DNA from 3 places in the Streptomyces manipurensis genome. Region 1 is predicted to be linked to each of the others. Evidence: predicted binding sites of a transcription regulator. Region 1 holds the regulator's gene; each other region holds the start of a gene.

Evidence for each region. The regulator HrcA, encoded in region 1, represses chaperone genes, less so after heat shock. The targets are predictions, from matches to a motif close to TTNGCACTCNGNNNNNCNGAGTGCNAA.
Region 2: a site for HrcA is predicted at 2,472-2,498, ahead of groES (co-chaperone GroES). Genes of this name have one in related genera too.
Region 3: a site for HrcA is predicted at 4,160-4,186, ahead of groL (chaperonin GroEL). Genes of this name have one in related genera too.

The regions. Positions count from the first base shown of each region.
Region 1 is NZ_CP186950.1:2,494,970-2,504,352, forward strand. Features, by position in the region: gene ACPU2J_RS11500 (PhoH family protein) at 1-767, opposite strand, end outside; gene ACPU2J_RS11505 (carbohydrate kinase family protein) at 923-2,017, opposite strand; gene ACPU2J_RS11510 (ribonuclease Z) at 2,205-3,110, opposite strand; gene ACPU2J_RS11515 (histidine triad nucleotide-binding protein) at 3,114-3,473, opposite strand; gene ACPU2J_RS11520 (16S rRNA (uracil(1498)-N(3))-methyltransferase) at 3,557-4,300, opposite strand; gene ACPU2J_RS11525 (nitronate monooxygenase) at 4,297-5,388, opposite strand; gene dnaJ (molecular chaperone DnaJ) at 5,548-6,687, opposite strand; gene hrcA (heat-inducible transcriptional repressor HrcA) at 6,688-7,704, opposite strand; gene ACPU2J_RS11540 (MBL fold metallo-hydrolase) at 7,868-8,593, shown strand; gene ACPU2J_RS11545 (DUF3097 domain-containing protein) at 8,622-9,383, shown strand, end outside.
Region 2 is NZ_CP186950.1:4,435,446-4,444,828, reverse strand. Features, by position in the region: gene ACPU2J_RS20720 (ester cyclase) at 1-217, shown strand, start outside; gene groL (chaperonin GroEL) at 282-1,910, opposite strand; gene groES (co-chaperone GroES) at 2,020-2,328, opposite strand; gene ACPU2J_RS20705 (response regulator transcription factor) at 3,509-4,189, shown strand; gene ACPU2J_RS20700 (sensor histidine kinase) at 4,182-5,591, shown strand; gene ACPU2J_RS20695 (LCP family protein) at 5,724-6,875, shown strand; gene ACPU2J_RS20690 (FtsW/RodA/SpoVE family cell cycle protein) at 6,863-8,257, shown strand; gene ACPU2J_RS20685 (hypothetical protein) at 8,932-9,141, opposite strand.
Region 3 is NZ_CP186950.1:3,367,530-3,376,912, reverse strand. Features, by position in the region: gene ACPU2J_RS15490 (alpha,alpha-trehalose-phosphate synthase (UDP-forming)) at 1-429, opposite strand, end outside; gene ACPU2J_RS15485 (glucosyl-3-phosphoglycerate synthase) at 476-1,426, opposite strand; SAM riboswitch class I at 1,611-1,768, shown strand; gene thrC (threonine synthase) at 1,786-3,060, shown strand; gene ACPU2J_RS15475 (MoaD/ThiS family protein) at 3,096-3,374, shown strand; gene ACPU2J_RS15470 (cold-shock protein) at 3,783-3,989, shown strand; gene groL (chaperonin GroEL) at 4,317-5,936, shown strand; gene ACPU2J_RS15460 (hypothetical protein) at 6,063-6,638, shown strand; gene ACPU2J_RS15455 (hypothetical protein) at 6,665-7,207, shown strand; gene ACPU2J_RS15450 (phosphoribosylanthranilate isomerase) at 7,245-7,847, shown strand; gene ACPU2J_RS15445 (S41 family peptidase) at 7,795-8,751, opposite strand; gene ACPU2J_RS15440 (serine/threonine-protein kinase) at 8,863-9,383, opposite strand, start outside.

The DNA of each region.
Region 1 (9,383 bases):
GTGTTCTGCGCCTCGTCGAGGACGACGAACGCGTCGTTCAGCGTGCGTCCGCGCATGTAGGCCAGCGGCGCGACCTCGATGGTGCCCGCCGCCATCAGGCGCGGGATCGAGTCCGGGTCGAGCATGTCGTGCAGCGCGTCGTAGAGCGGGCGCAGGTAGGGGTCGATCTTGTCGAAGAGGGTGCCCGGCAGGAAGCCGAGCCGCTCCCCCGCCTCGACGGCCGGGCGGGTCAGGATGATCCGGCTGACCTGCTTGGACTGCAGGGCCTGGACCGCCTTGGCCATGGCCAGGTAGGTCTTTCCGGTACCGGCGGGGCCGATGCCGAACACGATCGTGTTCTTGTCGATCGCGTCGACGTACCGCTTCTGGTTGAGGGTCTTGGGGCGGATGGTGCGGCCGCGGCTGGAGAGGATGTTCTGGGTGAGCACCTCGGCCGGGGTCTCCTCCGGCCCGTTTCCGTTGCCGCTCGCCTTGAGCATGGCGATCGAGCGTTCCACTGCGTCCTCCGTCATCGGCTGCCCGGTGCGGAGCACCAGCATCATCTCGTCGAACAGTCGCTGGATCAGGGCGACTTCCGCCGCCTCTCCGATCGCGCTGACCTGGTTGCCCCGAACATGGATGTCGGCCTTCGGGAAGGCCTTCTCGATCACGCGCAACAGGGCGTCACCCGAGCCGAGCACCGTCACCATGGGGTGCGTCGCCGGAACGGTGAAGTGGGCTCGCGCCTGCCCCGGCGCGGGGATGTGGGCTGTCGATGTCTGAGTCATGGGCCGGCACTCGGGCCTGCACATACCTCCTGCTGAGGGGCCGCGCCGATCGACGACCTCCGGAGTACCAAGCGTACGTCGCCGCCGGACCTTCCCCGAGGGGTTTTCCCGGCCGGGCCACGGGCCGCGGGGCCCGGCCGCAGGGCGGCGACCGCTCACGCGGAGTGCCGGAAACCGATCGTCGGCACCGCTCTGCGCCGGGCGGCCGGGGTGGCGGCCGGCGGGACCAGCTCGTCCAGGAAGGCGTACCGGCCGCGCAGGGCGGGCGGGGCGCCCCGCCACCAGTGGGCCACCTCGGCCCAGCCGGGGGCCGAGAGGGAGCCGCCGAACTCCTGGACCGACAGGGCGGCCGTCAGCCCTGCGAAGGCCAGCCGGTCCGCGAGCGGCCAGCCCGCCAGCGTGCCGGTGAGGAAGCCCGCCACGTACACGTCGCCGGCGCCCGTGGGGTCCAGGGCCTCCACGGCGATCCCGGGGACGTGCGCGGTCTCCCCGGTGTGCCCGTCGACCGCGTACGAGCCCTCCGCGCCCATGGTCACCACCGCGATCGGCACCTTCTCGGCCAGTGCGCGGGCCGCCGCCCGGGGGCAGTCGGTCCGGGTGTAGCGCATCGCCTCGCCCGCGTTCGGCAGGAAGGCCTCGCAGTGGTGCAGGTCGGTCAGGGCCGCCAGGTCCCAGCGGCCGCTCTCGTCCCAGCCGACGTCGGCGAAGACGCGCGAGCCGCGCCGGGCCGCCTCGCCGATCCAGTCCTCGCGCCGGCCGGGCGCCAGCGATGCCACGGCGGCCCGGGCCCGCGGCGGGCAGGCGGGGAAGGGGCCGGGGCCGGCCGGCGGAGGGGCCTCGTGGCCGTGCGAGACCATCGTGCGCTCGCCCTCGTAGGCCATGGAGACGGTGACGGGGCTGTGCCAGCCGGGAACGGTGCGCGACATGGACAGGTCGATGCCCTCGCCCTGCTCCAGGGCGTCCCAGCAGTACTCGCCGTAGTGGTCGTCGCCGAAGGCGGCGGCCAGGGAGGTGCGCAGCCCGAGCCGGGCCAGGGCGGTGGCCATGTTGGCCACTCCGCCGGGGCTGGAGCCCATGCCGCGCGCCCAGGACTCCGTACCGCGCACCGGCGCCGAGTCGAGGCCGGTGAAGATGATGTCGAGGAAGACCGTCCCGGTCAGGAAGACGTCGCAGCCCGGTTCCTCGGGGTCCCGCAGCGGGCCGAGGGGGTCCACTGCTGCTGGGCGGCTGTCGAAGTCCCGACTGGTCACGGTGTGCTCCCCTGGCGATCTCGAAGGGCCGTCTCTTCGGTGGAAAGCTGCCAGGTTTTCCCACGCCGGCCAGGACCAGAACCCAGTGTGGCGCAGATCACCCCGGAAAGGTCCTCCGGGAGCACGGTGCGGCGCCGGGCCGGCGGGACCCCCTGCCGGGGTCCCGCCGGCGGCTCCGCCCCCGGGGTCAGGCCCGCTTGGGCACCGGCACCCGCACGAGGTCCGCCGCGATCGTCAGCTCGCCCTCGTAGCCCGCCGCGCGGGCCTGCCGCTCGAACGCGGCCGGGTCGGTGTACCGCTGCGAGAAGTGCGTCAGCACCAGGTGCCGGACGCCCGCCTCCCGGGCCACCCGGGCCGCCTGTCCGGCGGTGAGGTGCCCGTGGTCGGTGGCGAGCCGCTCGTCCTCGTCGAGGAAGGTCGACTCGATCACCAGCATGTCGCAGCCCCGGGCCAGCTCGTCCACGCCGGGGCAGAGCCGGGTGTCCATGACGAAGGCGAAGCTCTGGCCGGGACGGGGCTCGCTGACGTCGTCCAGGCTCACCCCGCCGAGCCGTCCGTCGCGCTGGATGCGGCCCACGTCGGGCCCCTTGATGCCGTGCCGCGCGAGCAGCTCGGGCACCATCCGGCGCCCGTCGGGCTCGGTGATCCGGTAGCCGAAGGACTCCACCGGGTGGGAGAGCAGCCGGGCCTCCAGGACGTACGAGCCGCCGGTGGCCAGCGGCCCGTCCGCGGCGACCGGCTCCTCGCGCAGCGGCACGGTCTCGCGGTAGGCGGTGGCGTACCGGAGCCGGTCGAAGAACTTCTGCCCGGAGGCCGGGTAGTGCGCGGTGACCGGGTGCGGCACCTGGTCGAGGTTGATCCGCTGGATCACCCCGGCGAGGCCGAGGCTGTGGTCGCCGTGGAAGTGGGTGATGCAGATCCGGTCGATGTCGTGTGCGGCCACCCCGGCGCGCAGCATCTGGCGCTGCGTGCCCTCGCCGGGGTCGAAGAGGATGCCCTCGCCGTCCCAGCGCAGCAGGTAGCCGTTGTGGTTGCGGTGGCGGGTGGGCACCTGGCTGGCGGTGCCCAGCACCACGAACTCTCGTGTGGACACGGGCTATCCAGGGGGCCACTGGAGGCCGCGGCCGCCGAGGACGTGGGCGTGCGCGTGGAAGACGGTCTGCCCGGCGCCGGCACCGGTGTTGAAGACGATCCGGTAGCCGTGCTCGTCGATCTTCTCGTCGGCGGCGACGAGGGCGGCCTCGCGCAGGACGTCGGCGGCGACGCCGGGCTCGGCCGCCGCCAGGGAGGCCGCGTCCGGGTAGTGCACCTTGGGGATGACGAGGACGTGCGTGGGCGCCTGCGGGTTGATGTCCCGGAAGGCGACCGTCGTCTCGGTCTCCCGGACCACCGTCGCGGGGATGTGCCCTTCGACGATCTTGCAGAACAGGCAGTCGGCCTGCGGTTCCCCGGCCATTGCTTCGCCTCCGTGATGTTGATCGGTCCGGGCATCGTATCCAGCGGGCCACCCGCGGCGGGCGTGCATTCCGGCCCCGCCGTTCAGGCCCAGCGGCCCGTCCTGGCCAGCAGGACGGCGGTGGCCGCGGTACCGGCGGTGGAGGTCCGCAGGACGGAGCGGCCCAGGCGGAAGGGCCGGGCGCCCGCCTCGGCGAAGACGGCCAGTTCCTCCGGGGAGACGCCCCCCTCCGGGCCGACCACCAGGACGACGGAGCCCGAGGAGGGCAGTTCCGCGGTGGCGAGCGCCTCCGAGGGGGTGTCCCGGTCCTCGTGGAGCACCACGGCCAGGTCCGCGCCGGCCAGCAGCGCGGCCACCTGCTTGGTGGACATCGCCTCGGCCACCTCCGGGAAGCGCACCCGCCGGGACTGCTTGCCCGCCTCCCGGGCCGTGGCCCGCCACTTGGCCAGGGACTTCGCACCACGGTCGGCACGCCACTGCGTGATGCAGCGCGAGGCCTGCCAGGGCACGATCGCGTCCACGCCGGTCTCGGTCATGGTCTCGACCGCCAGCTCTCCGCGGTCGCCCTTGGGCAGGGCCTGGACCACCGTGATCCGCACCTGCGGTTCGGCCTCCTCGCCGCTCGCGGTCACCGCGACGACCAGCCGGTCCTTGCCCTCCGCCGCCTTCACGACGGCCTCCGCCCAGCCGCCCCGGCCGTCCGTGAGGACCAGCGCCTCACCGGGGTTCAGCCGCTTCACCGACACCGCGTGCCGGCCCTCGGCACCGTCCAGGACGTACTCCGCCCCCGCGGGGACCTCTTCCACCACGAACACCGGGGCGGTCATGACGCACTCCTCTTTTCCGATTCCTTCAACGTCTCGCGCGCTTCGGCCAGTTCGGCCGCCAGCACCTCCACCAGCTGCGCCGCGGGCAGCGCCCGCGCGAGCCGGTGGCCCTGCCCCGCCCACAGCGCCATGCCCTGCGGGTCCCCGGCGGCGGCCGCCGCCTTGCGCAGCCCCGACGTCAGGTGGTGGACCTGCGGGTAGGCGGCCGGGGCGTAGGGCCCGTGCTCGCGCATGAAGCGGTTGACGAGCCCCCGGGCCGGACGCCCCGAGAAGGCCCGGGTGAGCTCCGTGCGGACGAAGAGCGGGTCCGTCAGCGCCTTCTTGTGCACGGGGTGCGCCCCTGACTCCGGGCACACCAGGAAGGCCGTTCCGAGCTGTGCCGCCTCCGCGCCCGCGGCGATCAGCGCCGCGATCTGCGCGCCCCGCATCAGGCCGCCCGCGGCGATGATCGGGAGGGCCACGGCCTCCCGTACCTGCGCCACCAGCGCGAGGAGCCCCACGGCCGCCGTGCCGTCGATCTGCGGGTCGTCCCGGTGGGTGCCCTGGTGCCCGCCGGCCTCGACGCCCTGGACGCACACGGCGTCGGCGCCGGCCCGCTGGGCCGTGCGCGCCTCCTCGACGGAGGTCACGGTGACCACGGTGTACGTACCGGCCTTGCGCAGGGCGGCGAGGACGGAGGAGGCCGGGCAGCCGAAGGTGAAGGAGACGACCGGGACCGGGTCCTCCAGGAGGATGGCGAGCTTGGCGTCGTAGCCGTCGTCCCCCGTGCCGATAACGTCCTCCTCGGCGATCGAGACGTCGTACCAGCTCGCCTCGCCGGCCAGCTGCCCCCGGTAGGTCTCCACGGCGGCCGGGTCGACCTGCGCGGTCTGCGGCATGAAGAGGTTGACCCCGAAGCGGCGGCGGGTGAGCGCGCGCACCTGCTTGATCTCCTGGTACATCCCGTCGGCGGTCTTGTAGCCGCCGGCCAGGAACCCCAGGGCGCCGGCCTCGCACACGGCCGCGGCGAGCGGCGGGCAGGAGGCACCGCCCGCCATGGGGGCCTGCACGATCGGATACCGGAAGAGACCGTTCGGTGCGGTGGACATGGACTGCATCGTGCCATGTCCCGCTCAGGGGGCCGAATCACCGCATCCGCCCGGCACGGCCCCCGTCGGGCGGGGCGTGGCACCCCTGTCCGCACCATGCGCGGAGCCCGCTCCGGGGACTCCCCGGAGCGGGCTCCGCACGTGCGTGACCCTGCGGGATCAGCGCCCGTTGAACGCGTCCTTCAGACGGCTGAAGAGGCCCTGCTGGCCCGGCGCGAACTGGCCCATGGGCCGCTCCTCGCCGCGCAGCTTCGCCAGCTGGCGCAGCAGCTCCTCCTGCTGGGCGTCCAGCTTGGTCGGGGTGGTGACCTCGACGTGGACGATCAGGTCGCCGCGCCCGCCGCCGCGCAGGTGGGTGACACCGCGCCCGTGCAGCGGGATCGCCTGGCCGGAACCGGTCCCGGGCCGGATGTCGATCTCCTCCAGGCCGTCCAGCGTCTCCAGCGGACACTTGGTGCCGAGGGCGGCCGCCGTCATCGGGATGGTCACCGTGCAGTGCAGGTCGTCCCCGCGCCGCTGGAAGGTCGGGTGCGCCAGTTCGTGGATCTCCACGTACAGGTCACCGGCGGGGCCGCCGCCGGGGCCGACCTCGCCCTCGCCCGAGAGCTGGATCCGGGTGCCGTTCTCCACGCCCGCGGGGATCTTGACCGTGAGGCTGCGGCGGGAGCGGACCCGGCCGTCGCCCGCGCACTCGTGGCACGGGGTCGGGACCACGGTGCCGAACCCCTGGCACTGCGGGCAGGGGCGCGAGGTCATGACCTGGCCCAGGAAGGACCGGGTGACCTGCGAGACCTCACCGCGGCCGCGGCACATGTCGCACGTCTGCGCCGAGGTGCCGGGGGCGGCGCCCTCACCGGAGCAGGTGTTGCAGACCACGGCCGTGTCGACCTGGATGTCCTTGGTCGTCCCGAAGGCCGCCTCGTCCAGCTCCAGGTCCAGGCGGATCATCGCGTCCTGGCCGCGGCGGGTCCGCGAGCGCGGGCCGCGCTGCGAGGCCTGGCCGAAGAAGGCGTCCATGATGTCGGAGAAGTTGCCGAAGCCACCCGCACCGAAGCCGCCCGCGCCGCCGCCACCGCCGGAGGCGGACAGCGGGTCACCGCCGAGGTCGTAGACCTGCTTCTTCTGCGGGTCCGACAGCACCTCGTAGGCGGCGTTGATCTCCTTGAAACGCTCTTGCGTCTTGGGATCGGGGTTCACATCCGGGTGCAGCTCGCGCGCGAGTCGCCGGAAGGCCTTCTTGATCTCGTCCTGCGATGCGTCGCGGCGCACGCCGAGTACGGCGTAGTAGTCCGTGGCCACTTACGACTCCGCCAGGATCTGTCCGACGTAACGTGCCACTGCGCGTACCGCTCCCATCGTTCCGGGGTAGTCCATGCGGGTCGGTCCGACCACGCCGAGTTTGGCGACTGTTTCGCCGCCCGAACCGTAACCGACCGAGACGACCGACGTGGAGTTCAGTCCCTCGTAGGCGTTCTCGTGCCCGATCCGTACGGCCATCCCCGACTCGTTGGCCTCGCCGAGCAGCTTGAGGAGCACGACCTGCTCCTCCAGCGCCTCCAGCACCGGCCTGATCGTCAGGGGGAAATCGTGTCCGAAGCGGGTGAGATTGGCGGTACCGCCGATCATCAGCCGCTCCTCCGCCTCCTCGACCAGGGTTTCGAGGAGGGTCGACAGCACGGTGGAGACCGTGCCGCGGTCGTCCGCCTCGAACGACTCGGGGAGGTCCTGGACGAGCGGGGGGACGTCGGTGAAGCGCCGGCCGACGACCCGGCTGTTGAGGCGGGCCCGCAGGTCCGAGAGCGAGGCCTCGCCGAAGGGGCTCGGGCAGTCGATGAGCCGCTGCTCGACGCGCCCCGTGTCCGTGATCAGTACGAGCATCAGGCGCGCGGGAGCCAGCGAGAGCAGCTCCACGTGCCGGACGGTCGACCGGGTCAGGCTCGGGTACTGGACGACGGCGACCTGCCGGGTGAGCTGCGCGAGCAGCCGCACCGTGCGGCCCACGACGTCGTCGAGGTCCACGGCGCCGTCGAGGAAGTTCTGGATGGCCCGGCGCTCGGGCGTCGACAGCGGCTTGACCCCCGCCAGCTTGTCGACGAAGAGGCGGTAGCCCTTGTCGGTGGGGATCCGGCCGGCGCTGGTGTGGGGCTGGGCGATGTAGCCCTCCTCCTCCAGCACGGCCATGTCGTTGCGCACGGTGGCGGGCGAGACGCCGAGCCGGTGCCGCTCGGTGAGCGCCTTGGAGCCGACCGGCTCCTCCGTCCCGACGTAGTCCTGGACGATGGCGCGCAGCACTTCGAGTCTGCGTTCGCTGAGCATCGCGCACACCTCCAGCTGAGTCCGTTGCGGTCTTCCGACGCGTTCTGCCGTGTTCTGCCGTTCGTTGGCACTCCGGATGTTCGAGTGCCAGAGAGCCCCCGCTCAGTGTACGGCCGGGCGGTGAGCCCCTGGCAAGGGAGGCCCGCCAGGGTAGCGTCGCGGCATGGACGTGCGTTGGGAAGAGGCGGGCTGGGAACGGCTGACCGGAAGGGCCGGCCGCAAGCGCCTGCCGGTGTGGGACTGCACGGTGGGGCTGGTGGTGGGCGACGAGTCGGTGCTCCTCGTCGACCCCGGTTCGTGCGTGCGCGAGGGCGCCCGGGTGCGGGCCGAGGCGGAGCGGCTGACCGGCCGGCGAGTGACCCATATCGCATTCACGCACGGCCATTTCGATCACGTGCTGGGCGCTGCCGCCTTCGCCGGGGCCGAGGTGTTCGCCGCGGTGGGGCTGGACGCGCTGCTGGCCGCGGGCCGCGAGGAGCTGCGGCAGGACGCGGTGCGCCACGGGCTCGCGGAGGCGGAGGCCACCGAGGCGGTGGACCTGCTGGCGCTGCCCCGGCATCCGGTGTCGGGCGAACGGACACTGGAACTGGGCGGGCTGCAGGTGCTGCTGGCCAACGTGGGGCCCGGCCACACCGGCCACGACCTGGCGGTGTTCGTGCCCGGTGAGCGCGAGACGGTGTTCTGCGGGGACCTGGTCGAGGAGTCGGGGGAGCCCATGGCGGGCCCGGACGCGGTGCCCGGTCAGTGGCCGGCGGCCCTGGACCGGCTGCTGGCGCTCGGCGGCGGGGACGCCCTGTACGTGCCGGGGCACGGAGCGGTGGTCACCGCGGAGTTCGTCCGTGCGCAACGCGCCACACTGGCAGCGCGTTTCGGCGTGTCGGGGGCATGAGGCGCGCGGCTCTCCTAATGTCGGCCGGATGCGTGAGTACTCCCCCGATCTGACCCCGCAGTGGAAGCGCCCGAAGGCCGTGCCGGAGGTGGCGGCGGAACCGGACCTGGTGGTCGAGGTGGCGGGCACGGACTTCTGCGGCGCGGTGGTGGCCTGCGAGGCGGGCACGGTCACCCTGGAGGACCGCTTCGGCAAGCGCCGGGTGTTCCCGATGGAGCCGCGCGCCTTCCTGCTGGACGGGGCCGTGGTGACGCTGGTGCGCCCGCCCCGCGGCCCGGCGGTGCCCACCCGCACGGCGTCCGGCTCCGTCGCGGTCCCCGGCGCCCGCGCGCGGGTGGCCAGGGCGGGCCGGATCTATGTGGAGGGCCGGCACGACGCCGAGCTGGTCGAGCGGGTCTGGGGCGACGACCTGCGCATCGAGGGCGTGGTCGTGGAGTACCTGGAGGGCGTCGACGACCTCCCGGCCGTGGTGGCGGAGTTCGGCCCGGCCCCGGACGCCCGCCTCGGGGTCCTGGTGGACCATCTGGTCCCGGGCTCGAAGGAGTCCCGTATCGCGGCGCAGGTGACCTCGCCGGACGTGCTCGTGGTGGGCCACCCGTACATCGACGTCTGGCAGGCCGTGAAGCCGTCCGCCCTGGGCATCCCGGCCTGGCCGGTGGTCCCCCGCGGCCAGGACTGGAAGACGGGCGTCTGCCGCGCCCTGGGCTGGCCGGAGAACACGGGCGCGGCCTGGCAGCACATCCTGTCGAAGGTGACCTCCTACCGCGACCTGGACCCCGCCCTCCTGGGC
Region 2 (9,383 bases), 1.9 Mb from region 1:
GGTGGCCGAGGGCGACATGGTCACGACGGTGTGGAACTGGCGCGGCACCCACAAGGGAGAGTTCATGGGGGTCGCACCGACCGGGAAGACGTACGAGATGTCCGGGACCACCACCTTCCGGTGCCTGGACGGAGAGATCACCGAAGGCTGGTGGCACTACGACACCGGAGCCCTGCAACGCCAGATGGGCGGGACCGGAACGCCCTACGGAACCTGAGCCCCGAACACGGGGAAGGCCCCGCTCCGCGACTGCGGAACGGGGCCTTCGACGTGGAGCGCGATCAGTGGCTGTGGCCGTGACCGTGGCCGTGACCGGCGTCGCCCTCTTCCTCCGCCGGCTTCTCGACGACGAGGGTCTCGGTCGTCAGCAGCAGGGAGGCGATGGAGGCGGCGTTCTCCAGCGCGGAGCGGGTCACCTTCACCGGGTCGATGACGCCGGCCTTGACCAGGTCGCCGTACTCGCCGGAGGCGGCGTTGAAGCCCTGGCCCTTGTCGAGCTCGGAGACCTTCGAGGTGATGACGTAGCCCTCGAGGCCCGCGTTCTCGGCGATCCAGCGCAGCGGCTCGACGGCGGCGCGGCGCACGACCGCGACACCGGTGGCCTCGTCGCCCGACAGACCGAGGTTGCCCTCCAGGACCTTCACGGCGTGGACGAGCGCGGAGCCACCGCCGGAGACGATGCCCTCCTCGACCGCGGCGCGGGTCGCGGAGATCGCGTCCTCGAGACGGTGCTTCTTCTCCTTGAGCTCCACCTCGGTGGCGGCGCCGACCTTGATGACGCAGACGCCGCCGGCGAGCTTCGCCAGGCGCTCCTGCAGCTTCTCGCGGTCCCAGTCCGAGTCCGTGGCCTCGATCTCGGCCTTGATCTGGTTCACGCGGCCGAGGACCTCGTCGGAGCTGCCCGCGCCGTCGACGATGGTGGTGTCGTCCTTGGAGATCGTGACGCGGCGGGCGGAGCCCAGTACGTCCAGACCGGCCTGGTCGAGCTTGAGGCCGACCTCCTCGGCGATGACGGTGGCACCGGTGAGGGTGGCCATGTCCTGCAGCATCGCCTTGCGACGGTCACCGAAGCCCGGGGCCTTGACGGCCACCGCGTTGAAGGTGCCGCGGATCTTGTTGACGACGAGGGTGGAGAGCGCCTCGCCCTCGACGTCCTCGGCGATGATCAGCAGCGGCTTCGAGCCACCCGCCTGGATGACCTTCTCCAGCAGCGGCAGGAGGTCCTGGATCGAGGAGATCTTGCCCTGGTTGATCAGGATGTACGGGTCGTCGAGGACGGCCTCCATACGCTCCTGGTCGGAGACCATGTACGGGGAGAGGTAGCCCTTGTCGAAGGCCATGCCCTCGGTGAACTCCAGCTCCAGGCCGAAGGTGTTGGACTCCTCGACGGTGATGACACCGTCCTTGCCGACCTTGTCCATCGCCTCGGCGATGAGCTCGCCGACCTGCGAGTCCTGCGCGGAGAGCGCGGCCACGGCGGCGATGTCGGACTTGTCCTCGATCGGACGGGCGGTCGCGAGGAGGTCCTCGGAGACGGCCTTGACCGCGGCGTCGATGCCCTTCTTCAGGGCGGCCGGGGAAGCACCCGCGGCGACGTTGCGCAGACCCTCGCGGACCAGCGCCTGGGCCAGCACGGTGGCGGTGGTGGTGCCGTCACCCGCGATGTCGTTGGTCTTGGTCGCCACCTCCTTCACGAGCTGCGCGCCCAGGTTCTCGTACGGGTCGTCCAGCTCGACCTCGCGGGCGATGGTGACACCGTCGTTGGTGATGGTGGGGGCGCCGAACTTCTTGTCGATGACGACGTTGCGGCCCTTGGGGCCGATCGTCACCTTGACCGTGTCGGCAAGCTTGTTGACGCCGCGCTCGAGGGCGCGACGGGCGTCCTCGTCGAACTTCAGGATCTTCGCCATGGGAGCGGTTCAGCCCTCTCGAAAACTCGGTTTAACGGGCTGCGCCCCTCGCCGCCCGGCAATCAGCGGGGTGACCAGGGGCGCAGCTCAAAGCAGTGCGTGAAGCGAATTACTTCTCGACGATCGCGAGCACGTCGCGAGCCGAGAGGACGAGGTACTCCTCGCCGCTGTACTTCACTTCGGTGCCGCCGTACTTGCTGTACAGCACGATGTCGCCCACGGTGACGTCCAGCGGGAGACGCTGGCCGTCCTCGAAGCGACCCGGACCGACCGCGAGGACGACGCCCTCCTGGGGCTTCTCCTTCGCGGTGTCCGGGATGACCAGGCCGGAGGCCGTGGTCTGCTCGGCGTCGAGCGGCTGGACCACAATGCGGTCCTCAAGCGGCTTGATGGCAACCTTGGAGCTGGCGGTCGTCACTGTCCGACCTCCCCCTTCGGAGATCCGGGGTTAACTGTCTGAGGTGGCGACCAGGTCGATCCGTCGTCGCGGGTGCCGGACCTGCCTGTCGCTGTGTTGGCACTCACCGGGGGTGAGTGCCAGGTGCGAGACTATTCCGGCGATTAGCACTCGGTCAAGCGGAGTGCCAATTCCCGCTGCCGGGGTGTTGCGGATCGCCCTGCGGGCCCGCTCGGCCGACTCCCCCTGCGGGGTGGCTTCGCGGGTGACGGCCGGGCCTGTGGGGCGGGCCCGTTGCGGGGCGGCTGCGCGGGTGGCGGCGGTTGCTGTGACGGGGGTGCGCGGTTCCCCTGCGGGGTGGCTTCGCGGGTGACGGCGGGATTCGACGGCGGGGGCGGCGGGGTGTGGGGCGGGGACCCGGAGGAGGGTCTCCTCGGCTCGGCGCGTGCGGGTGTGTCGCGGCCAGGCGGCCTGGGTCGCGCGCTCGTCCTGCGGGGACCCTCCTCCGTGTCCCCACCCCACGGGCCGACTCCGCCCAGCCCGCACCCACCGCCCAGTTGCCCCGCCGAGGCCCACACGACCAAGGCCCACCGCCTCACCGACCGGCCGGGCGAACGCGGCACGGTCCCACCGCCTCGCCACCCGACCGGGCGGGAGCGCGTCCGGGGCCCCGTGGCTCGCCGGTCGGCCGGGCTGCAAGCCAGCCGGGCCACTGGCTCTCCGACCGGCCTGGCGGGAACGCAGCCGGGCCCACTGGCCCGCCGGCCGGCCGGGGAACGGCCAGGGGGCGCTGTGCCGGGGGCCGGGGTCCGCGGCCGAGGGGGGCGGGGACGTGCCGGGGTGTCCCCGCAGGACGAGGCGCGACCACCGGGTACAACCGCGACATGCCCGCACGCGCCGAGCCGAGGAGACACCCCGGCACGGCACCGACCCCCGCCCCCCGACCACCACCGCCCCGCCGACCAGGCCCGCAGAACACCGCCCAGCAGGTCGACGCCCGGACCGCCGAAGCCGCCCCGACCAGCCAAGCAAGCCCGCAGGGCACCCGGCACCGACCCCCGCCCCCCGACCACCACCGCCCCGCCGACCAGGGCCGCAGGACACCGCCCAGCAGGTCGACGCCCGGACCGCCGAAGCCGCCCCGGCCAGCCGAGCAGGCCCACAGGGCACCCGTTATGGGGGATATGCAACGCTTGGGCCCGTGCGCATTCTCGTGGTCGAAGACGAAGAAGGCCTCGCCGAGTCCCTGCGGCGCGGCCTGTCCGCCGACGGGCACCACGTCGACATCGCCCACGACGGCCACCGCGGCCTGGAGCTCGCCCTCGCCGGCGGCCCGTACGACGTCGTGCTGCTCGACCTGATGCTCCCGGGTCCCGGCGGCCACGCGATCTGCACGCGGATGCGCGCCCACGGCGACACCACCCCGGTCCTGATGCTCACCGCCCGCGACGGCGAGCACGACGAGGCGGACGGCCTGGACGCCGGCGCGGACGACTACCTCACCAAGCCGTTCTCCCGCGTGGTCCTCGCCGCCCGGATCCGCGCACTGGCCCGCCGCGCCGGAGCCCCCGACCGCGGCACCCTCCGGGCCGGCGACCTCCTCCTGGACCCCCGCGGCCGCCGCTGCCGCCGGGGCGAGCGGGACATCGAGCTCACCGCCCGCGAACTCGGCGTGCTCGCCTGCCTCATGGAGCAGCCCGGCCGGGCGGTGTCCAAGCAGGACATCCTGGACGAGGTCTGGGACGCCCCGCACGACATCGACCCGAACATCGTCGAGGTGTACGTCTCCTCGCTGCGCCGGAAGATCGACGCCCCCTTCGGCCGCCGCTCGATCCTCACCGTCCACGGGACCGGCTACCGGATGGCCCCCGACGGTGGCTAGGCCCCGGCCCGGCGCGGTCCGCCCGGCGCGCCGCAGGCGCCCCGGCATCCGGGCGCGCACCGCCGCGGCCGCCGCGCTCGCCATGGCCTGCGTCCTGGCCGCCGGCGGGCTGTGGCTGCACGCCCTGCTGCGGGCCAACCTGCTCGACAACACCACCGGCCGCACCGAGCTGGCCGCCCGCAAGGTCGCCGCGCAGCTCGACGTCCGGACCCCGCCGCCCGGCAGCCGGCTGCCGGCGCCGGAGAACGGCGTGGACCTGGTCCTCGTACGGGACGCGGCCGGCCGCACCGTCGCGAGCACCGGCGGTACGGGCCCGGGCGCGGCCGCGCCCGGCCTGGACGGCGCGCCGCGCCCCGCCCACGGCGAGGACTCCGTCTCGGCCGTCCTGCCGCCCGCGCACCCCGGCGGGCACCGGCGTGCCGTCGTCGTGGTGCAGGCTCCGGGGGCGCACACGGTGTACGCGATGACGGTGCTCGGCGACGTCGACGACGCGACCCGGGCCGTCGCCGTCGGGCTGCTCGCGGGCGCTCCCCCGCTGACCGGTTTCGCGGCGGCGCTCGCCTGGTGGGTGACGGGCCGTGCGCTGCGCCCGGTGGACGCGATCCGGACGGGGCTGGCGGCGGTCACCTCCAGCGAGCTGGACCGGCGCGTCCCCGACCCGGGCGGGGCGGACGAGATCGCCCGGCTGGCCCGCACCGTCAACGACACCCTGGACCGGCTGGAGCACGCCGACGCCCGGCAGCGGCAGTTCACCGCGGACGCCTCGCACGAGCTGCGCAATCCGCTGGCCGCCGTCCGTTCCCGGCTGGAGGTGGCGCTCGCCGCGGACCGCCCCGACCGCGAGTCCGTCGAGGCCGCACTGGCCGAAACCGATCGGCTCCAGCGGATCGCCGCCGACCTGCTCCTGCTGGCCCGCCTCGACGGCGGCCCGCTGCCGCGCACCGAACCGGTGGACCTGGCCCTGCTGGCCGCCGAGGACGTGGCCCGCCGGGGCCGCGCCCGGGTGGCTACCCGGCTGGACGCGCCCGCGCCCGTACCGGCCGCCGGGGACCCCGCCCGGCTGGAACGGGCCCTGGCCAACCTGGTGGACAACGCGGTGCAGCACGCCCGTACGGAGGTCGTCGTACGGGCGGCCGACGCCGACGGCTGGGTGCTGCTGGAGGTGACCGACGACGGGCCGGGGATCCCGGAGGCCGACCGGGAGCGGGTCTTCGAGCGGTTCGTACGGCTGGACGCGGACCGGGGCCGGGCCGCGGGCGGCACCGGGCTGGGCCTCGCCATCGCACGGGAGATCGCCCGGGCGCACGGGGGCGACGTCCGCGCACTGCCCGCACCGGCCGGCGGCGCACGGCTGGTGCTGAGGGTCCCGCGCCGACCCCCGGGGCAGCTACTGCCGTCCTGAAGGCGATTTCAGGACACTCAGGATTCCTTCAGCACGCCTGCGCCAGCATCGAGAGGCATGAGCGCGCACCGGAGGACGAACAGGACGAGGAAGACGAGCACCCGACGCCGCCCCGTGTCACGACGGCGCAGGTTGGTCCGCACGCTGCTGGTCGGGGGCTGCGCCCTCACGGTCATGGCGGGCGGCGGCGCCTGGTACCTCTACCGGGACCTCGCCGCCGGCATCGGCAGTTCCCGGGCCCTGGAGGGCGCGGAGAAGTCCCGGTCCGGCGACACCAACATCCTGCTCATGGGCCTGGACAGCCGCCGCGACCAGAACGGCGAGGAGCTCCCGGAGGAGGTCCTGGACGCGCTGCACGCGGGCAGCTCGGACATCGGCGGCTACAACGCGAACACCCTGATCCTGCTGCACGTGCCCGGGGACGGGAGCCAGGCGCAGGGCTTCTCGGTTCCGCGGGACGACTTCGTCGACATACCCGGCCACGGCAAGGACAAGATCAAGAAGGCGTACGGGCTGGCGAAGGCGAAGGAGCAGGCGCGCCTGTCCGGGCAGGGCGTCACGGACCGCCGGCAGCTGGAGCAGGCCGGGCGGGAGGCCGGGCGCAAGGCGCAGATCGAGACGGTGCGCGCGTTCCTGGGCGTCCCGGTGGACCATTTCGCCGAGCTGAACCTGGCCGGTTTCTACCACCTCGCGGACGCGCTGGGCGGCGTACCCGTGTGCCTGAACAAGGCGGTGAAGGACCGGTACTCGGGGGCGGACTTCCCCGCGGGCCCGCAGACCCTCGACGGCCGCCAGTCGCTCGCCTTCGTACGGCAGCGGCACGGTCTGGACGGGGGCGACCTGGACCGGACGAAGCGGCAGCAGGCGTTCCTGGCGGGCGCGACGAAGAAGCTGAACTCGGCCGGGACCTTCACCGATCCGGCCAAGCTGCTCAAGCTCGTGGAGGCCGCGAAGAAGGACCTGGTGACGGACGCGGGGTGGGACCTGTCGGCCTTCGTGAAGCAGGCGAAGAACCTGTCGGGAGGGCGGGTGCGGTTCACGACACTGCCCATCGAGGGCTTCGGACGGAACCACGGGGAGGACATAAACGTCGTAGACGATATGAAGATAAAGCGCCTCATTGCCGATCAGATCGGACCCAAGGCCGCCATCAGCCCGAACGCCCCGGCCACGCCGGGTGCGCCCGGCGCCACGGCCGGCCCCACGGCGAGCGCGCCCTCGTCCTCGTCGCCGGCACCCTCCTCCATACCCAAGGACGGTGGCGGCATCCCGTGCGTGGACTGAAACCTCTGACGCCGGCGGGCGCCCGCCGGCGCACCGAGGCGCTGCTCCTCGCCTTCGTCATCGTCATCGCCGTGTTCGGGCACGCGGCCGCCGGACTCGCCATGAACGACCGGCTGCCGCCCAACCTGGCCGGATTCACCCTCAGCCTGACCCTGCTGTCGCTGGTGGCCCACCTGGGCGTGCGCCGCTTCGCGGCCTACGCGGATCCGCTCGTCCTGCCGCTGGCCATGCTGCTGACCGGGCTCGGGCTGGTGCTGCTCCACCGCCTCGACCAGGGCTACATCGAGCGCTACAACTCCGACGCGAACGCCCCCGGCCAGCTGATGTGGACGGTGGTCGGAGTCGCCGCCTGCCTGCTGGTGCTGGCCCTGCTGCGCGACCACCGGCTGCTGCAGCGCTTCATCTACATCACCATGGCCGTCGCACTGGTGCTGCTGATCGCACCGGCCTTCTTCGGCGCGGACACCTACGGCGCGAAGCGGTGGATCAAACTCTTCGGCTTCTCGCTCCAGCCCGGCGAGTTCGTGAAGATCATGATCGCGATCTTCTTCGCCGGCTACCTGGTCGTGCACCGCGACTCGCTTGCCCTGACGGGCCGCAAGTTCCTCGGCATGCGCCTGCCCCCGATGCGGCAGCTCGGACCGATCGTCACCGTGTGGATCGTCTCCATGCTGGTGCTCGTCTTCGAACGCGACCTGGGTACGTCCCTGATCTTCTTCGGCGTCTTCGTGGTGATGCTCTACGTCGCCACCGAGCGCACCAGCTGGATCGTCTGCGGGGTCCTCATGGCCGCCGCGGGCGCCTTCGTCGTCGGCTCCACCGAGCCGCACGTCAAGGCGCGCGTCGCCGCCTGGCTCAACCCGCTGTCGTACTACTGGGAGAACCGGCCACCGGGCGTCACCTCCGACCAGTCGGCCCAGGCGCTCTTCAGCTTCGGCACCGGCGGCGTGTCCGGCACCGGCCTGGGCATGGGCCACCCCGATCTCATCGCGTTCGCCGGGCGCAGCGACTTCATCCTGACGACCGTGGGCGAGGAACTCGGCCTGGCCGGGGTCATGGCCGTCCTGATCCTCTACGCGCTCCTCGTGCAGCGGGGGCTGCGCATGGCCCTCGGCGCCCGCGACCCGTTCGGGAAACTGCTGGCGGTGGGCCTCGCCTCGGCACTCGCCCTGCAGGTCTTCGTGGTCGCGGGCGGCGTGACGGGCCTGATCCCGCTGACGGGCAAGGCCCTGCCCTTCCTGGCCAAGGGCGGCTCCTCCCTCCTGGCCAACTGGATCATGATCGCCCTCCTCCTCCGCATCAGCGACAGCGCGGAACGCCAGCGCGAGGCGGACGCCCAGGGCCCGGTGGAAACGACGATCACGCCGGTGGTGCGGGTGTAGGGGGAGCGGGGGCTTCGGCGGGGCGGGGTAGGGGCGGGAGCCACCGGAACGGCATCACAGCAGTCCTGGGGGTTTCCCGTCAGTCCCATCGTCTCTCCGTGTCGGGCCGGCCCCTCAAGGGCGCTCCCTCCGGTCGCGTCGCTACGCGATGGCCTACGGCCACCCTTGACCGACCGCCCCGCCCCGGAAAAACGAGGACAGCCGGGAAACCCCCAAAGGAACGGGCCGGGACAATCCATCACGAGACGAGGGAGCGTCCTGCCCGGGCGGAGCCCGGCCCAGGGAACGCCCCAGATCGCTACGCGCTTCTCACGTCTCAGCGTCCGCAGGCCGTCCGTGGCCGATGGACGCCCTCTCACCCGCGGGGTCGCCCCGGCTTGGGCGGCTGCGAGCCCCTGCGGCCGGGCATAGGCCGCCCACGATCGCTACGTGCTCCTCTGCGAGGGCGACTGTCGGCTGACAGGGGCTGACCTCACCTGAGGTGAAGCACGGGGCCGGCAGAGGGAGGTGGGCGCGTTCAGGGACGGCGACCGGGAGTTGTCGAGGCGGGTGCATCCGATTGCGGGCTGCGGCGGGAAGAGCGTCCGATGGCACCCTTATCGCGCTGCATCCCCGCCCGGCACGGCGGCCCGTCTCGGGCTGCCGGTTCGGTGGGGCGAGCGGCAGATGAACTCTCAGCCGGCGGGCTCGACGTTCGAGACCGCGGTGGTGAACTCTCGGCCGGACGAGGTGCGGATGTAGGCCAGTTCGATCCAGTGCTCCACCTCGGTGGCCGAGACGTTCTCGTTGACGACGGCCATCAACTCCCCCTCGACCCCGGAGGCGATGTCGCGAACCCGGCGCCGCAGGAGCCGGTGCGGCACGTACTCAAATCCATCGCTCATCCGACGCCTCTCGCAGAGTGCCCAGAAATCGCTCCCACCCGACCTGGGCCCGGTCCAGAAGGTCCGAGCCCGGCTCACCCCTGACCTCGAAGCCGGCCGAGGAGATCTCTTCGGTGTCGATGGCGAAGAGATCGCGGGGCTGCCGCATCACAAACACTCCTTAGCACAACATCTCTAGAGATATCCCACTACAGCCGACCGAGCCCCACATGGTCAATACATCTCTAGAGATCCGCGCGCAA
Region 3 (9,383 bases), 870 kb from region 1:
CACCAGCACCCGGGCGCCCTGCTCCGCCTCCTCGGCGAGGGCGTGCGCGAAGGCCGCGTTGTAGGCCGTGTAGGAGTCCCAGCGGCGCCGGAACTCCGCGTCGAAGACCGGCTCGCGCGGCACGTCGTACAGGTGGTGGTGGGTGAACCACAGCACCGAGTTCGCGATGCCGTTGTACGCGTCGTCGTACATCGTGGGATCGATGTCCAGCATCCGGACCCCTGGCTCGGACACCCCGCGCCGCACGGCCTCCCGGTCCGCGTCCGACAGCGCCGCGCAGATCCACAGCGCCCCCGGCTGCTCGGCGAGGGCCGCCGACAGGCCGGAGACCAGACCGCCCCCGCCGCGCCGTGCGCCGAGCGTGCCGTCATCGGCGAGGACGTAGGAGAGGGGGCCGCGGTTAGCTGCTACGAGTACCTGGGAAGCCATGCGGCGAACCTAGCCCGGCCTGCTCACCCTCAAACCATGGCCGCCGTCACGCCACGTCGCGCAGGGCGTACTCCTCGACGTCCGCCATCGGCGGCCGCTCCTCGGTGTCCACGGGGTACGTCCGCGGCACGAACCCCTCCGGGCCCCGCTCGAACTGGGTCAGCTCCGGGCGTACGAGATGCCCGCGCGAGAGCCGCACCTGCGCGGTCCGGTAGATCGCCGCGGCCATCCGGCCGAGCGCCTGACCACCCTGATGGCGGTGGAGCCGCACGCCCACGTCCACCTGGGCGAGCGCGTCCAGTCCGACCGTGTGCAGCGCGTCCACCAGCAGCCCCAGCTCCACCCCGTAGCCCACGGGGAACGGCAGCCGCTCCAGCAGGGAGCGGCGCACGGCGTACTCGCCGCCGAGCGGCTGCACGAAGCCGGCCAGCTGCGGCCAGTGCAGGTTCAGCAGCGGGCGGGCGACGAGTTCGGTGACCCGGCCGCCCTGTCCGGGGGCGTCCCCCAGCGGCCGGTCGTACATGGCCTTCACGAACTGCACGTCCGGGTCGGTCAGCAGCGGGCCGACGATGCCGGAGACGAAGGAGGCGGAGAAGTCCCGCAGGTCGGCGTCGACGAAGCAGACGACGTCCCCGCCGGTGACCAGCAGCGACCGCCACAGCACCTCGCCCTTGCCGGGCACGGCCGGGATCCGCGGCAGGATCTCGTCGCGGTGCACCACGCGCGCGCCGGCCTTCGCCGCGACCTCGGCGGTCCGGTCGCCGGAGCCCGAGTCGACCACCACCAGCTCGTCCACGAGGGGGACCGGCAGGTCCTCCATCAGCTCCCGCCGGATCGTCTCGACGATCGCGCCGACCGTCGCCTCCTCGTCCAGCGCGGGCAGCACCACGCTGACCGTGGTCCCTGCCGCCCGTTTCCGGTCGAGCAGCTGGTCGAGCGGTCGGTCGGCGGCGGACCAGGAGCGGTCGGCCAGCCAGCGCTCCACCTCTTCCAGCACCCTCAGCACTCCCTGCGTGTCGGCGGTATTGCCGCTTATATGATCCATCTCGCGGTTCGGACAGCTGTCTCAACCGCCCGGCCCTTCGGTTACAGTCTTGAACAACGCGAAGGACCACCGCATGCCGGGGTCCCCGCGTACAAACGCACCGGCGCGCCACAGAGCGCGTGTGCCGGTGCCATACCGCTCATCCAGAGGGGCAGAGGGACACGGCCCGTTGAAGCCCCGGCAACCCTCCAGTCGGTTCTCGCGATCGCGCAGCAGCGCTCGTCGACGAGGTCCCCGGCTAGGGAAGGTGCCAATTCCGTCTCATGGCGAAACGCGCCATGGGGAAGATGAGGAGAAAGGGCCTCGCCATCATGGCTGCACAGACTGTCGCCACCTCTGTCGATCTCGGACCTGCCGCCGGACTCTCCTGTCGCGAGTGCGGTACCCGCTTCGAGCTCGGTCCCATCTTCGCGTGCGCCGAGTGCTTCGGACCCCTGGAAGTCGCGTACGACCTCCCCGCCGGCGACCCCGAAGCCCTGCGCGCCGCGATCGAGGCCGGACCGAACAACATCTGGCGCTACGCGCCGCTGCTGCCCGTCCCCGCCGACGTGGCCTCCAAGCCGAGCCTGAACCCGGGCTTCACCAAGCTCGTCGACGCCGCCAACCTGGCCAAGGAGCTGGGCGTCACCGGCAAGCTGTACGTCAAGGACGACTCCGGCAACCCGACGCACTCCTTCAAGGACCGCGTCGTGGCCATCGCCGTCGAGGCCGCCCGCGCCTTCGGCTTCACCACCCTGTCCTGCTCCTCCACCGGCAACCTGGCCGGCGCCGTCGGCGCCGCGGCCGCCCGGGCCGGCTTCCGCTCCTGCGTGTTCATCCCGCACGACCTGGAGCAGGGCAAGGTCGTCATGGCCGGCGTCTACGGCGGTGACCTCGTCGGCATCGAGGGCAACTACGACGACGTCAACCGCTTCTGCTCCGAGCTCATCGGCGACCCGCTGGGCGAGGGCTGGGGCTTCGTCAACGTCAACCTCCGCCCCTACTACGGCGAGGGCTCCAAGACCCTGGCGTACGAGATCTGCGAGCAGCTCGGCTGGCAGCTGCCCGACCAGCTCGTCATCCCGATCGCGTCCGGCTCGCAGCTGACGAAGATCGACAAGGGTCTGCAGGAGCTGATCCGGCTCGGCCTGGTCGAGGACAAGCCGTACAAGATCTTCGGTGCCCAGGCCGAGGGCTGCTCCCCGGTGTCGACCGCCTTCAAGGCCGGTCACGACGTGGTCCGCCCGCAGAAGCCGAACACCATCGCCAAGTCCCTCGCGATCGGCAACCCGGCGGACGGCCCGTACGTCCTGGACATCGCGCGCCGCACCGGCGGCTTCGTCGAGGACGTGAACGACGAGCAGGTCGTCGAGGCCATCAAGATCCTCGCGCAGACCGAGGGCATCTTCGCCGAGACCGCGGGCGGCGTGACCGTCGGCGTGACGAAGAAGCTCATCGAGAACGGGCAGCTCGACCCGACCCTGACCACCGTCGTCCTCAACACCGGCGACGGCCTCAAGACCCTGGAGGCGGTGGCCGCGGACAGCGGGCAGACCGCCACCATCCGCCCCAGCCTGGACGCGTTCCGCGCCGCCGGCCTGGCCTGACCTCTTCTCCTCACTACCGGAAAGGCAGTAGCGCCATGAGCGTCAACGTCCGCATTCCCACCATCCTGCGCACCTACACCGGCGGTCAGGCCGAGGTCCCGGCCGAGGGCGCGACCCTCGCCGAGGTCATCGAGTCCCTGGAGAAGAACCACCCGGGCATCGCCGCGCGCGTCCTGGACGACCAGGGCAAACTGCGCCGTTTCGTGAACGTGTACGTCAACGACGACGACGTGCGTTTCGAGGGCGGGCTGCAGACGGTGACGCCGGACGGCGCCGGAGTTTCGATCATTCCGGCCGTCGCGGGCGGCTGCTGACCCTTTCCGTTTCACCCGACGGGTGACACGCGCAAACCAGAATCGCCCCCTCCGCTAAAAGCGGAGGGGGCGATTCTGCTTGATTGGGCACGGTAGAGTTGGGGAAGTCCCCTCCGCTGGACTTGCCCGCCGCATATGAACGGGTCGCGTGAGGGTCGACATCGGGTCAATGTGCAGGCGCGGTATGGGGCTTTGGCGAGATATGCCGGGCCCGAGTTGCCCGCCAATATGCCAAATTTTCACTCTATTTCAATGTTTCTCGGTGTCCAGATTTCTCGTCGGATTGACCTGTTGCAGACAGCACTCGCGCAGATACATTCAGCCTCGGTCGAAGCGTTCCGACGCAAGTTCTGACCCGGGAACGCGAAGTGCGTTCCCGCGCAAGGGCCAGTAATAGGGGAGTTAGGCATGGCTCAGGGCACCGTCAAGTGGTTCAACGCGGAGAAGGGCTACGGCTTCATCGCGGTCGACGGTGGTGCGGATGTGTTCGTCCACTACAGCGCCATCCAGATGGACGGGTACCGCACCCTTGAAGAGGGTCAGCGGGTCGAGTTCGAGATCTCGCAGGGCCAGAAGGGTCCGCAGGCGGACATGGTCAAGCTCGCGCTCGGCTAGTCCTGGGAGCATCGACCACCGACGCACGGTCTTCACCACAGACCTGGAAGACCTTCGAGGGGCCCACATCCTGGACACAGGGTGTGGGCCCCTCGTGCGTGCGCCCGGTACCGCCGGGCCGTTCCCCCGAGCCGCTTGCACTCGGAGGGGTCGAGTGCTAATCATTGGCGTTAGCACTCTCCGAGTGAGAGTGCTACTGAACGAGGACCGGGTCGGTGAGGCCCGCAGGGTCCGGCGGGAAGGAACCGCCGGGCACGCAGGCCGTCCGTCGCGGGCGCGGGCGCGGTCCTGGGAGCAATCCACCGCTGTCCGGGAGGACCACTTCAGATGGCCAAGATCATTGCGTTCGACGAGGAGGCCCGGCGCGGTCTCGAGCGTGGCATGAACCAGCTCGCCGACGCCGTCAAGGTCACCCTTGGCCCCAAGGGTCGCAACGTCGTCCTTGAGAAGAAGTGGGGCGCGCCCACGATCACCAACGACGGTGTCTCCATCGCCAAGGAGATCGAGCTCGAGGACCCGTACGAGAAGATCGGCGCCGAGCTGGTCAAGGAAGTCGCCAAGAAGACGGACGACGTCGCCGGCGACGGTACGACCACCGCCACCGTGCTCGCCCAGGCGCTCGTCCGCGAGGGCCTGCGCAACGTGGCCGCCGGTGCCAACCCGATGGCCCTCAAGCGTGGTATCGAGAAGGCCGTCGAGGCCGTCTCCGCCGCCCTGCTCGCCCAGGCCAAGGATGTCGAGACCAAGGAGCAGATCGCTTCCACGGCCTCCATCTCCGCCGCCGACACCCAGATCGGCGAGCTCATCGCCGAGGCCATGGACAAGGTCGGCAAGGAAGGCGTCATCACCGTCGAGGAGTCCCAGACCTTCGGTCTGGAGCTCGAGCTCACCGAGGGCATGCGCTTCGACAAGGGCTACATCTCGGCGTACTTCGCCACCGACATGGAGCGTATGGAGTCGGCTCTCGACGACCCGTACATCCTGATCGTCAACTCCAAGATCGGCTCGGTCAAGGACCTGCTGCCGCTCCTGGAGAAGGTCATGCAGTCCGGCAAGCCGCTGCTGATCATCGCCGAGGACGTCGAGGGCGAGGCCCTGTCGACCCTGGTCGTCAACAAGATCCGTGGCACCTTCAAGTCCGTCGCCGTCAAGGCCCCGGGCTTCGGTGACCGCCGCAAGGCCATGCTCGGCGACATCGCCATCCTCACCGGTGGCACCGTCATCTCCGAGGAGGTCGGCCTCAAGCTGGAGAACGCCGGTCTCGACCTGCTCGGCCGCGCCCGCAAGGTCGTCATCACCAAGGACGAGACGACCATCGTCGACGGTGCCGGTGACAGCGACCAGGTCCAGGGCCGCGTGAACCAGATCCGCGCCGAGATCGAGAACTCCGACTCGGACTACGACCGCGAGAAGCTCCAGGAGCGCCTCGCGAAGCTGGCCGGCGGCGTGGCCGTCATCAAGGCCGGCGCCGCGACCGAGGTCGAGCTCAAGGAGCGCAAGCACCGCATCGAGGACGCCGTCCGCAACGCGAAGGCGGCCGTCGAGGAGGGCATCGTCGCCGGTGGTGGCGTGGCCCTGCTGCAGGCCTCCGCGGTCTTCGACAAGCTGGAGCTCGAGGGTGACGAGGCGACCGGCGCCAACGCCGTGAAGCTCGCCCTGGAGGCCCCGCTCAAGCAGATCGCCGTCAACGGTGGTCTCGAGGGTGGCGTCGTCGTGGAGAAGGTGCGCAACCTTCCGATCGGCCACGGCCTGAACGCCGCGTCCGGCGAGTACGTCGACATGATCGCCGAGGGCATCATCGACCCGGCGAAGGTCACGCGCTCCGCGCTGCAGAACGCCGCGTCGATCGCCGCGCTGTTCCTGACCACCGAGGCCGTCATCGCCGACAAGCCGGAGAAGGCCGCGGCCGCTCCGGGCGGCATGCCGGGCGGTGACATGGACTTCTGATCGGCCCCTGGCTGATCGGCTGTTCTCGACCGAGGGCGGCACCCCGACGGGGGTGCCGCCCTCGGGCGTTCCCGGGCCGGGGAAAACCGCTGGCCGGGGTGGGTGGGGGCGTGTGAACGTACGGCTATGGGCACCTCCGTCGCTTATCCCGTGCTGCGCACCACCGATCCCGCCGAGGCGTACGCGAAGGCGCGACATCTGTGCGGGCTGCTGGCCACGCGGTACGCGGACGTGTACGTCGGGGCCGTGCTGCTGACGGTCGCGGACCTGCGGCGGATGGCCGTCGTGGTGCCGGGGGCGCTCCATGACCACGCGGAGAGCCGCGGCGGCCACTTCGACCTGGACGTGCGGACGGCCTCCGACGCGGAGCTGGCGGCGGAGATGCCGCTCTGGTTCCACCAGGAGCAACTGCCGGACGGGGCCGGGGACGAGGACTTCGTACGGGCCGTGGGCGCCGGGCCGGCGTCGGTGAGGTGGTCGGGGTGCTGGCCCGACGAGCCCGAGCAGGGATCGTTTCCCTCGCCCGCGTACGACGGAGTGCAGCTGGTCCTGAACAGCGACTCGTGCGAGTGGTACGAGCCGGTCACCGGGGTCCACACGCTCTACGTCCACGTCACCAAGCACGGCGACCCCGGCCGGGCCGAGCGGCTCGCCGCCGCGATCGGCGGGGCCGTGCTCGGCGGACCGGAGCAGGGCTGCTGAGGGTGGGGGGTTCGCGGGCGTACCCGGTGTACCGGACGGACGACCTCGACGAGGCGTACCGGCGGGCCCGGGTGCTGTGCGGGCGGATGCGGCCGCTCGAACCGGAGATGTGGCTGTGCGCGCAGGCGACCACCGTCGCGGAGGCGCGGTCGCTCGGGGTGCTCCTGCCGACCGGCATGTTCGAGCCGTCGTACGACTGGGCGGCGGACACCTGGTACCTGGGGGCCGCGCTGCCGGGCGACGACCGGGAGCTGGCGGCGGTGCTGCCGCTGACCGTGGACTCGTACGCGGCTCCGGGCCCGGTGGAGGGGGCGCTCCTGCGGGCGCTGGGCGAGGGCGCGGCCACGCTGCTCTGGTACGGGGCCTGGCCGTACGTCCCCGGGATACCGTCGCACTCGCCGAACGGCGACCCGACCGACCAGCGCGTGGAGCTGGACGTGAACGGGGAGCATCCCGACGGCCGGCACACGGTGTACGTGCACCTCCGGTACGACGACGAGGCCGGTGCGGCGCATCTCGCCGCGGTCGTCGGCGGGGCGGTGCTGGGGCCCGTACAGGTCGGCCGCTGAGGGCGGGTGCGCGGGCGCGGCCGCATAGGCTGGTCGCATGGCCGATACCTTCGTCAAGATCTGCGGGCTGCGGACCGCGCCCGACGTCGACGCCGCGGTGGCGGCCGGGGCCGATGCCGTGGGGTTCGTGTTCGCGCCCGGCAGTCCCCGTACGGTCGACGCCGCCACGGCGCGCGAGCTGGCGGCCCGGGTGCCTCAGGCGGTGCTGACCGTCGGGGTGTTCCGCGGGCAGTCCGTCGAGGAGGTCCGCCGGTTCGCGGAGGAGAGCGGTGTGCGGGCCGTGCAGCTGCACGGTGAGGAGGGCCCCGAGGACTTCGCCGCGCTGCGTGCCGGGGGCCGGGTCCTGCTGCGGGCCACCGCGCGGCAGGTGGAGCGCTGCGGCGAGTACGGCGAGGACCTGCTGCTGCTGGACGCTCCCGACCCGGGTTCGGGGAAGCCCTGGAACTGGGGAGCGGCCGGGTTCACCGCGCCCGAGGGCCGGTGGCTGCTGGCCGGCGGGCTGCATCCGGGCAATGTGCGCGAGGCGCTGGAGACGACCGGCGCCTGGGGCGTGGACGTCTCCAGCGGTGTCGAGCGGGAGCGCGGGATCAAGTCCCCCGAGCTGATCCGCGCCTTCGTCGAGGCGGCGCGCTCGGCCTAGGCGTTCCGGACAGGGGCCAGACGGCGCTGCGCAGTGCCTTCAGGGCCGCTTCGAGGGCCTGGTCGGCGGGGACGGGGAGGTCGGGGAGGACGCCGACGCCTTCCCAGTTGCCGCCGGTCACGGTGTTGATGCTGCGGGCGATCGGCACGGTCACCTGGATGTGCTCGGTGACGGTGTGCCGGATGGTGGGGTGGGCGCCGCCGCGGGTGGTCTCGCCGACGACGGTGGCCCGGCCGTGCGCCTGGAGGGTGTAGGCGACGTCCTCGCCCCCGGAGAAGGTGGTGGGGCCGGTCAGCAGGTACACGGGGCGGCCCAGGTAGCGGGGCGCGGGCAGGTGGGCCGAGGTCCAGTACTGGCGGGTGGTCCCGGTCGTCCGGTCGTGGATGTCGTTGAGGTGGACCTGGTCGTCGGGGAAGAAGTAGCTGCACCACATGGCGGCGCCCTCCGGTGCCCCGCCGAGGCAGGAGCGCAGGTCCAGCACCAGGGCCGAGCTGTTGACGGCGAGCTGCATGGCGGCGCCGACGGCCGCCGCGCCCTCGTCCGCGGTGGATATGCGGGTGATCTCGACGAGGGCCACGCCGCCGTCGAGGCGTTCCACGCGGCGTACGCCCTGGTTCTCCTCGCGGAGCAGGGCGAGGAACGCGGCCCGGCCGGCGTCCTGGTCCTCCGGTTCCAGGGAGAGGGGCTCGTCGACCCACAGGAGGCGCAGGTGCTTGTCCGGGCACACCTCCTGGAGGTGCGCGGTGACGGTCCGGCACAGGTCCGGTCCGCTCAGGCCGTCGTACGCGCCGGAGGCGAGGTGGCCGCGGAGGGCGGAGCCGATCTCCGGGGTCCGTTCGGGGAAGACGTAGCCCGCGTCGATGTGACCCAGGGCCTGTTCGATGATCTCTTCGTTGTGAGGCACGGCGGGCCATGCCGGGTCGCGAACGCCCTTGCTCCCAGCGGTTTTTCCGTGCTCACGGGCGGCGGCCGCGGAATCGGCCGCGCCCGCGTCCCGCGGCCCGGATCCGGGGCGTCACAGGGGTGCGGCCGCCTTCCGCCAGACGGTCATGTCCATGGTGACCCGGTCGGGCCAGCCGGCCAGGTTCACGATCGCCTTGACCTGGACGGCGAGCAGGGCGACGTCCCCGGCCGGGGTGCGGACGCAGAACTCGCTGCCCTCCTCGGCCGTGGCCAGGGAGGCGCGCCGCGCGGTGGCCCCGGCCAGGGAGGCCCGGCAGGCGTCGAGGGTGCCGTGCGGGCCGCCCTTCAGCCGGGTGATCACGCTCGTCTCGCTCACCAGGGCGCAGCCGGGGTCGGAGCAGTCCATGAGCACTTCGCCGCTGCGGTCCCGGCGGAGGGCCGGCTCCGTCACACCGATCGAGTTCTCCTCGTCCAGCCGCTGCCCGGGCTGCGGTTCGGCCTTGGGCTCCGTGGGGGCCGGGGTGGGCGCGGCCGCGGCGTCCTGGGGCCGGGTCCCGTCCCGCACCGCGCCGGTGGTTCCCGGAGCCGACGCGGCCGGGGTCCGCGCCGAGGCCGCGGCGGGCCCGCCCTGCG